DNA from 3 places in the Alteromonas sp. RW2A1 genome. Region 3 is predicted to be linked to each of the others. Evidence: predicted binding sites of a transcription regulator. Region 3 holds the regulator's gene; each other region holds the start of a gene.
What was found. Region 3 encodes FNR, which switches genes on or off when oxygen is low (the NO sensors DNR and NnrR bind a similar motif). Its sites were predicted from a motif close to TTGATCTAGATCAA; they were not measured.
Positions count from the first base shown of each region.

Region 1: hemN (oxygen-independent coproporphyrinogen III oxidase) is a predicted target of FNR. The motif match lies at 1,621-1,634, and genes of this name have one in related genera.
Region 2: apt (adenine phosphoribosyltransferase) is a predicted target of FNR. The motif match lies at 2,125-2,138, and genes of this name have one in related genera.

Region 1 covers NZ_CP018031.1:2,457,439-2,460,558, reverse strand. Annotated here, with positions in the region: gene BM528_RS11005 (ATP-binding cassette domain-containing protein) at 1-157, shown strand, start outside; gene hemN (oxygen-independent coproporphyrinogen III oxidase) at 144-1,553, opposite strand; gene BM528_RS10995 (SGNH/GDSL hydrolase family protein) at 1,699-2,457, shown strand; gene BM528_RS10990 (DsbA family oxidoreductase) at 2,618-3,120, shown strand, end outside.
Region 2 covers NZ_CP018031.1:1,624,725-1,627,844, forward strand. Annotated here, with positions in the region: gene dnaX (DNA polymerase III subunit gamma/tau) at 1-1,477, opposite strand, end outside; gene apt (adenine phosphoribosyltransferase) at 1,538-2,074, opposite strand; gene BM528_RS07360 (HvfC family RiPP maturation protein) at 2,422-3,120, opposite strand, start outside.
Region 3 covers NZ_CP018031.1:1,159,533-1,162,652, forward strand. Annotated here, with positions in the region: gene BM528_RS05210 (heavy metal translocating P-type ATPase) at 1-695, shown strand, start outside; gene ccoS (cbb3-type cytochrome oxidase assembly protein CcoS) at 697-912, shown strand; gene BM528_RS05220 (sulfite exporter TauE/SafE family protein) at 899-1,558, shown strand; gene fnr (fumarate/nitrate reduction transcriptional regulator Fnr) at 1,606-2,346, shown strand; gene uspE (universal stress protein UspE) at 2,448-3,120, shown strand, end outside.

The DNA.
Region 1 (3,120 bases), 1.3 Mb from region 3:
AGGTATTCAAGACACTAGCACACAGGGATCAGATAATGACAAAAACGGTTCCCAAATACACCAGGAACCGCTTTATGCTGTTATTAGCGCATTATCTTTTCATCGATTAGCGCTAGAGCGCAACATGCCAGTAGTTGCGCGCTTTAAATTGCTTTAGAGAAACGCGGTATTGTTTTGTTGTCTTTTGCCTGAGCGTTTGAATGAGCTTCCATATGTCCGTCTAAATAAGCGTCGAAGGTTGCACATATCGCTCTAATAAATATTCTTGCATGTTCTGGAACCACAATGCCATGTTCCGTATGCAAAACTAATCCGTCTTTTTGTAATAAGTGAAGCGCGTTAAGTTCGCTGGTAAAATAATCATTAAAGATAATATTGTGCTTTCTCTCGATGTTATTTATGTCCAGCGATAAATTACACATTAAGCTTGATATTACGTCTCTTCTAATGAGGTCGTCACTGGTTAACGACAGCCCTATTGTGGCAACGGGTTCGTTGTTATCTACCTTAGTGTAATAGTCTTTTAATTGTTTAGGGTTTTGCGCGAAGGCATTTCCTATTGTGCTTATTGCAGACACGCCAAAACCGATTAAATCGGTGTTGCCATGCAGCGTGTAACCCTGAAAATTTCTATGTAGTTTGCCAGCTTTTTTTGCCAACGCCAGGTTATCTGATTTTTTAGCAAAATGATCTAGCCCTATCATTTCATATCCAATCTTTTTGAATTCTTTTACCGCCAAGTCATAAAGTTCTGCTTTAAGCTCCGCATTAGGTAAAATGTCGTCGGCGAACTTACGTTGCGCGGCAAAACGCTCCGGTAAATGTGCATAACTAAATAGCGATATTCTGTCGGGTGAAATCGCTTTTGTTGCAGCTATGGTTGTCCTGAACGTGTGGATTGACTGGTGGGGGAGGCCGTAAATAAGATCCAAGTTAATAGAGTTGAACCCTAGGTTCCGGGCTTCGAACACTAAATCTGAAATATGCAGCGTACTTTGCACACGGTTTATGGTTTGCTGAACTTGAAAGTCTGTATCTTGTAGCCCAAAGCTTAGCCTGTTGTAACCTAAGTCTTTTAGCGTATTGAGGTAATGCAAATCTACATTGCGCGGATCGAGTTCAATAGACATTTCAGCGTCTTCATCAAACGATATGTATTTTTTTAGCAATGCCATTAAGGTAGTTTGTTGCTCAACACTGAGAAAGCTCGGCGACCCGCCGCCAAGGTGCAGCGACACAGCCATTTTATCCTTATACAAGTTTGATTTAGCGACTATCTCTTTTTCAATATACGCGAGATACTCATCTGCTTTGCTGTTGTGTCGAGTCACAATTTTGTTACAACCGCAGTAATAGCAAAGAGTTTTACAAAAAGGGATGTGAATATACAGGCTTATGCTATCAGCTTTAGTCGCTTTATTTGCAATGCTAAGAATGTCATTGTTTACTGGCGAAAAGTTTAGAGCAGTAGGGTAGGAAGTATACCGTGGCGCATGCTTGGCGTATTTCTCAATGGTAGTGGTGCGAGCCTGGCTCACCTGTTTCACTGTCATGACATTTCTTCTTGTTGAGGGTTTTGAGTAGACATGGGTATGTTATCGAGTAACAAAGGATGATGAGTTGATCTGGTTCAATATTTTGTATTTTTACTGCTGTTTTTTTGCGCTTTTCCCTGTGATTTCCTTTCAGGCACTTTGGGTGAGAAAAAAGGCACTTAGGCTGCCCGAACCCGTGGGTGCACGAGAAATACCTAGCGAAGTAGAGGTAGAGAGTGAGAAGCAAGAAGCTGAACAAGAAGCCATACAAGAGGCTATACAAAAACCCATAAAAATACTACTTACAGGTGATTCAGCAGCCGCAGGCGTGGGAGTTGAGACACAAAACGATGCTTTGCTAGGTAAACTTCAACAGCAGCTATTAAGTGAAGATAATACCGCGGCATCTATCTGTTTATTAGCAAAAGGGGGGCTTGCTAGTCAGGGGGTACTGGAGTTGCTTCAAAAAGAAAACCCGCGGCGTTTCGACATTGCCGTAGTTTCTATTGGTGTTAATGATGTAACTCGGTTTACGTCACTGAAAGCGTGGAATACTAACGTGAGTCTTATCTACCAATTGCTCGTACAAAAGTTTGGGTGCAAATTAGTGATTTTCTCGGGTTTACCCCCGATGGCTGAATTTCCTGCGATACCTCAACCTTTGCGATATGTATTGGGGCTGCGTGCGGCTATGCTCAATAACGCACTAGAAAAAAGCCTGATTACACTGCCGTTTGGCCGTTTATTGACAGTGAACTTATTGAACAATAATTTTCACACTTATAGTCATTCAGTTAAAAGAAAACCTCTGCTAAATGCAAACATGATGGCCATTGATGGTTTTCATCCGTCATCTGCAGGCTATGCAATTTGGGCAAAGCAAATTGTTACTCTTATCAGAGAAAATAACACGCCCTGGTAAAGAAATATGAACTGTTCGTTGTCTCGCTAATTTGCATACCTGGTATAAACCATTTACGGTGATTGTGGTCAATAAATATTCGGGGCGATAAATTTTGGTTTGGAGCCCCAAAAATTCTTTTTTTTATTGCGTTTATTTTACGAACGTTAAACGAGGCCAAATGCGAACAATAACAATTGATATGGTGTCTGACGTAGTGTGCCCTTGGTGCATTGTAGGTTATAAACATTTACAGCAGGCCATCGATTCACTGGCGCAGGAAAATATAACGGTTGACGTAAAATTTCACCCTTTTGAACTAAACCCTGCTATGACAGAAGAAGGCCAAAATTTACGTGAGCACGTGATGGAAAAATATGGCATCACCGAGCAGCAAAGTAGTGCGAACAGACAGAGGTTAGTGGAGGCAGGTAAAGCCATTGGGTTTGAGTTTAACCTTGCCGATGATGCAACAATGCAAAACACCTTTAAAGCTCACCAACTTATCCACTATGCAGAGGAAGCAGGGTTGGCGCTAGCAATGAAGATGCGTTTATTCGAAGCTTATTTTTCAGAGGGAAAAAACATTAATAATTTAGATGTTTTAGTTCAGGAAGGCGGTATTGTCGGTTTAGATAAGCTGGGCATTACAGAGGCGCTTGAGAGTGAACGCTATGCAGATAT
Region 2 (3,120 bases), 470 kb from region 3:
TATGACTTTCGGCATGACCTTCTGCGTGATCTTCTGCATGACCTTGTGCATGGCCTTCTGCGTGATCTTCTGCATGGCCTTCTTCTAACGAAGACGCGTCATCATCAACATTTTGTTGTATTTGTGACGTTTGTTCTTCCCGAGCATTAGCGTGTAAATGGGTGTTAGTTGATTGCTCAAGCTCACGCTCTGAAGTATTGACGGTTTCAGACTGATGAATATTTGTTGAAGTTGCAAGAGCGTCGCTTTCTGGCGCTTGCTCTTGCTTACCTACGTTTCCCGGATCACCAGTCTCTCTTTGATGGTGTCCCTCAACCTCTCGGTGAGAACTTACAGGTAATTCATTTTCACTAGCGCCGCTTTCTATTAACTCTTCACCACCAGTAGGAGGAGGAGCGGGAGCAAATGACATCATTCTCATTAATGTCATTTCAAATGCGCTTCTACCGTCGGCTGCGAAAGGTAAATCCTTTCGTCCCTGAAGTGCAATTTGATAGAGCAACTGCACTTGCTCTGCAGGAATCGTTTTCGCTAATTGGAAAATTGCTTTTGCCGAGGTAGTTTCTAGCTTACACGCCTCTGGAACCCACTGAGTAAGAGCTACCTGGTGCAATATGCTGGCAAGTTCACTATGTACATTGTCATAGTCTGGCGCTTGCTCTGCAATGTCGTTAACCAGGTTCATGACGTCACTGGGTGACTTATTCACTACTGCATGAACAACCTTTAACAGCTGATTTTTATCCATCAGCCCAAGCATGTCTGTTACCACCGAGGCAATAACCTGATTACCACCTTGCGCAATTGCTTGGTCGGTTAAGCTTAATGCATCTCGCATACTGCCCTGTGCCGCGCGCGCCAGAAGCGATAAAGCTTGAGGTTCAAAGCTTAAACTCTCTTGTTCCAGAATATGGGAAAGCTGACCGACAATTTGCTCTCTAGACATTGCCTTAAGATTAAATTGAAGACAACGGGACAAAATAGTAATGGGTAATTTTTGCGGATCAGTAGTTGCCAGCAAGAATTTCACATGTGGCGGAGGCTCTTCGAGCGTTTTCAAAAGCGCATTAAAACTGTGCTTAGAAAGCATGTGTACTTCATCTATGAGGTACACTTTGTATCTGCCGCGCGTGGGCTTGTACTGAACGTTGTCTAAAAGCTCACGGGTGTCTTCTACTTTGGTTCTTGATGCCGCATCAATCTCGAGTAAGTCAACATAGTTACCGTGTTCTATCTCTTTGCAAGTATCACATTGACCACATGGGTTAGCCCCCTGTCCTTCCTCGCAATTCAGGCTTTTAGAGAAAATACGCGCTATGGTAGTTTTACCCACACCTCGAGTGCCCGTAAAGAGGTAAGCGTGATGCAAACGGTCATTATCTAGGGCATTTGAAATGGCTGAAACAACATGTTCCTGACCCACAAGTTCACCGAACTTACCGGGACGCCATTTTCTTGCTAATACCTGATAACTCATCGCTGTACTCTTTGCCTCATCACGCCTCATCACGCCTCATTGTGCTCTTCTGAATGACTGTTACTCGCCTTCAAATTCGCAAATTGAATAACTTTCAATGTTTAAGTCAGCCAGTTTCTCGCAACCACCTAAATCTGGCAGATTGATAACAAACCCTGCGTGATTTATTTCTCCGCCCAGAGAGCGAATAAGTTTTGCAGACGCAGCAATTGTGCCGCCAGTGGCTAAGAGATCGTCAACAAGAAGCACTTTATCACCAGGGACAATCGCATCTCGGTGGATCTCAAGAGTGTCTGTGCCGTACTCAAGCTCGTAGCTTTCACTCACCACTTCTCGAGGTAACTTGTTGGGTTTTCGAACAGGTATAAAACCAATTCCCATCTCAATTGCCAATGGCGCACCGAACAAAAAGCCCCGTGCTTCAGTGCCGGCGATTTTAGTAAACCCCATGCCCTGATATTTCTCAACTAGCAACGAAATGCAATTGCTGAACGCTTTGTGATCTTCCAAAACGCTAGTTACATCTCTAAATAAAATACCTGGCTTTGGATAGTCAGGAACGGTTTTCACTACTGATTTTATATATTCTGCAGTCACGATTATGCCTTGTATGTCTGCTTTATAACCAGAACGTGAACCAACCGGCGATGATATGCATCAACGGTAAAGCGAGTAAAGTTACTAAAGAACCTAAAAAATACCACTTGTTGTAGACTTCTTTGAAATCTTCATTGTTAGCCATTGCACTACCTAAACAATATTTGTGAACAAAAAAATGGTGGTAAATGTTAATCGAAAGCTCGCATGATTGACAGCGCTAATGTGGTTAAACGGTCACTTTAACAACAGTTGAATAGTAAAGTTTTAAATAATATAAAATTTTGACATTCAATTACCCTCACGGGGTTTATGGAGGGGCGTTTAACAAACGTATCTGTAAATACTTATACAGCTATTAGTATTCCTTTTTTAAGCATATCGATAACAGTTTGCTGCGCTCCCTGAATTAGAGCATGTTGTGGTATGTGAGGCACGTTCTCACTTACTTTTTGAGCTAATGAGTCAAGCCTAAGCCCTTGCTCTTCAAATTCTAGTGTGTGGACTAACAACGCAGTTACTGCATTGAGATGGGCGAAGTGAACATGGTGTTGAGCATCTCTATAGACAACATAATATTCTGGCTCTGGTGAGGGAGCCGTTGGCAAAAAGTCAGTGCCAATTAAGTGAACTGGAAACGAATAAGAGACTAGCGTTGCAAGTGGAGATACTCTTACCTTTTCTACGCTATCGTCCTGTTTATAAAAGTGCACCTCTTCGCTATTTTTTCGCGTTTGTACATCTAGTTCCAGCCATTCATAATGCGCTAACTCTGCCGAAAATTCGGGCAAGTCTAAGGCCAGGGCTGGATTAATGGACAAATACTCGACGAACTCTTTACTGATTTCATTGAAATAAGGAGAACGACATTCATGCTCACTAAAAAACTGCCTAACGACGAGCTGCCATCCTTCTATTCCATGAAGGTCGACAATTATTGATTTAAGAACTGGAAACGCACTGCTAACAAAACTATCAATGTTGCTGAAAAATAGGGCTTGATAAACCCCCACTCTTCTCGCCTCTTCATCATTTTTTGGCGTGAA
Region 3 (3,120 bases):
TAAGCCAATTTTCAGTCACTCCGGGCGGCGGAATTAGTGGCGAAATAAACGGCGCTAATTTTACAATGGGTTCGGCGGCATTTTGTGAGATAAGTCCCGAGTCGTTGCCGATATCAGCCAATGTATATTTAGCCACAGACGGCAAATTAGTAGCGGCGTTTCAAGTAAGCGATAGTCTACGAAAAGACGCCAAAACCACATTAGATGCACTTGCCGTTCATAATGACTTGGTCGTGTTAAGTGGCGATACACAACAAAACGTAAACGAACTAACCGCTTCCCTACCCGTTTCGATGGCAATGGGTGGACTTACTCCTGAGCAGAAATTTGAAGAGGTACGGCTGCTTCAGTCACGCAATAAGAAAGTGATGATGATGGGAGATGGTATTAATGACGCTCCGGTTCTTGCCAGCGCCGATGTAGCTATTGCGGTAGGCAATGCAACGGATGTAGCTAAAACTGCCGCAGATGTTATTCTTCTTGGCGACCAGCTTCTTTCCGTCCCACTGTTAATTGAAACTGCCCACAAGGCAAAAACGAAAATTCGTCAAAATATCGGATGGTCTGTGCTGTATAACCTGATCATTCTACCGTTTGCGGTTTCAGGGCTTTTGTCGCCGTGGATGGCCGTTGTTGGCATGTCATTAAGCAGTATTATTGTCGTTACCAATTCAACCCGATTATTGAGCAAATAGCATGAGCATTATTTATGTACTTATTCCTATCGCTATTATTATTGTCGCCCTTGCCGTGGTAATCTTTTTTTGGGCGGTAAAATCGAATCAGTTTGAAGATCTAGATCGACAGGGCTACAGTATTTTGTTCGACGATGACCTCTCACCTGAGGAAAAGAAACTCGCAGAACAGCGCAAGCGAATTCAGCAAGAAAACGAAAAAAATGGATCAGATTAGCTATCTTTCTGCATTCCTTATTGGACTAGCTGGCGGGGTTCACTGCGTTGGTATGTGCGGGGGCATAGTATCTGCCTTGCGCATGGTAACTCCGAAAGATAAGCCTGCACTTCCTTTCACCCTTGCTTACAACAGTGGCCGTATTGCAAGCTATACACTTGCTGGTGCGATTACCGGCGCTCTTGGTAAAATAGCCACCGATTTTGTACCACTAGCGAATTACGTCCTTTCTTTGCTAAGCGGTGTGATGCTTTTCCTACTTGCTTGCTATTTAGGGAAGTGGTGGACTGGATTAACAGCGCTTGAAAGTGCAGGAAAGCATCTATTTAAATATGTTCAGCCCATTTCAAAACGCTTTCTCCCGTTTAAAACGCCCTTAAGCGCAATACCTTATGGCTTTCTTTGGGGGTGGTTACCCTGTGGGCTTGTATATTCCACTTTAACTTGGTCTCTTGCTGCAGGCTCTGCGATACAAGGCGCTGGAATTATGTTCTTTTTTGGTTTGGGCACATTGCCAACATTACTTGCTGTGGGCGCTGGCAGCCAGTATATTGTGAGAGGCTTTAGACACATTATTGTGCGTCAAGGTATTGCATCGGCCATGGCCTTGTATGCAGCTTATCTTATTTATAGCGCATTATCTTAAATGGTGTTGTAACATATACCCATGTTCATCCTAAGAGAATAGAAATTATGAGCAAAGGAAGCGGATTCTCTATCCACTGTCAAAACTGCAGCTTTAGTCATTTATGTTTGCCAGTGGCTTTGAATAAGACAGAAATCGAATCGTTAGACGATATCATTGAGCGTAAAAAACCTCTGCATAAAGGCGACACGCTAATAAACAATGGCGATACCTTTACTTCATTGTTTGCAGTAAGAACGGGCTCGTTTAAATCATTTGTTACCAATTCAGACGGCGAAGAGCAAATTACTGGCTTCCATTTTCCTGGTGACATCGTCGGTTTCGACGCACTGCGCGAAAGTAGGCATCAAAGTTATACTCAGGCGTTAGAAACCGCCATGGTTTGCGAATTACCCTACGAAACACTAGATGAGATGGCAGTTCAGTTTCCTAAATTACGCCATCAGATTATGAGCTTTATGAGTGCTGAGATAAAACAAGATCACGACATGATCATGATGCTCAATAAACGAACAGCCGAGGAGCGCTTGCTCTATTTCATCTCTCATCTTTCTCAGCGTTTTGAAGAGCGTGGTTTTTCACTCCGAGAGTTTCATCTTACAATGACCCGTAATGAAATTGGTAATTACCTGGGTCTTACCATTGAAACCATTAGTCGTTTGTTAAGCCGTTTTCAAAAAGAAAAGCTGATAAAAGTAGATGGGAAACTGATTACTATCCTCGACTTCGATGCTATTGATGGCAAGGTAACTGCGCTAAAAGGCCCCAGTATTGTTTGCAACGGTTAACAGCTTAACCGTTGCAACTGTTAAAATATTGATCTAAAACAACCCACACTTTCGCTATTGTCTATTACACTTAATGTATTGCTTCATAAGAAGGAGACATTATGATTGAGTGTAATCACATTTTGGCAATTGTTGATTCAGAGCGAGATAATCAGCCCGCATTAAGTCGAGCTCTTGAACTTGCCTCAAAAACCGGCGCCACCGTGACTGCCATGATGGTAGTTTATGACCTCTCTTATGATATGACGACCATGCTTAGTCCCGACGAGCGTGATACTATGCGAGACGCAGTTACAAAGGATCAATCGAAGTGGCTTGGGGAACAATTAAAGGAACAAGGCTTTTCCAACATTGATATTGTTGTTGAGTGGAATAACAGAGCCCACGAAGCCATCATTTACTACGCACTCAATAACCAAATAGACTTAGTGGTTAAAGCAACGAAAGACCACGACGACATCGCCTCAGTGTTGTTTACGCCAACCGACTGGCATCTAATGAGAAAGTGTCCTCGCCCTGTTCTCCTTGTAAAAGAGCACGACTGGCCGGAAGATGGCGAAATAATAGCTGCAGTGAATGTAGGCAGTGAAGATGAGGAACATGCTGCACTCAACGACAAAATAACCGTGATCGCGAACGAGTATGCAAGGCTGTTAAAAGGCCACGTTAACTTAGTGAATAGTTACCCTTCCACACCGTTGAATATTGCCATTGAGGTGCCAGAGTTCGATTCTGACAAATATCACAGCGCAGTTAAAAATCATCATCATGATG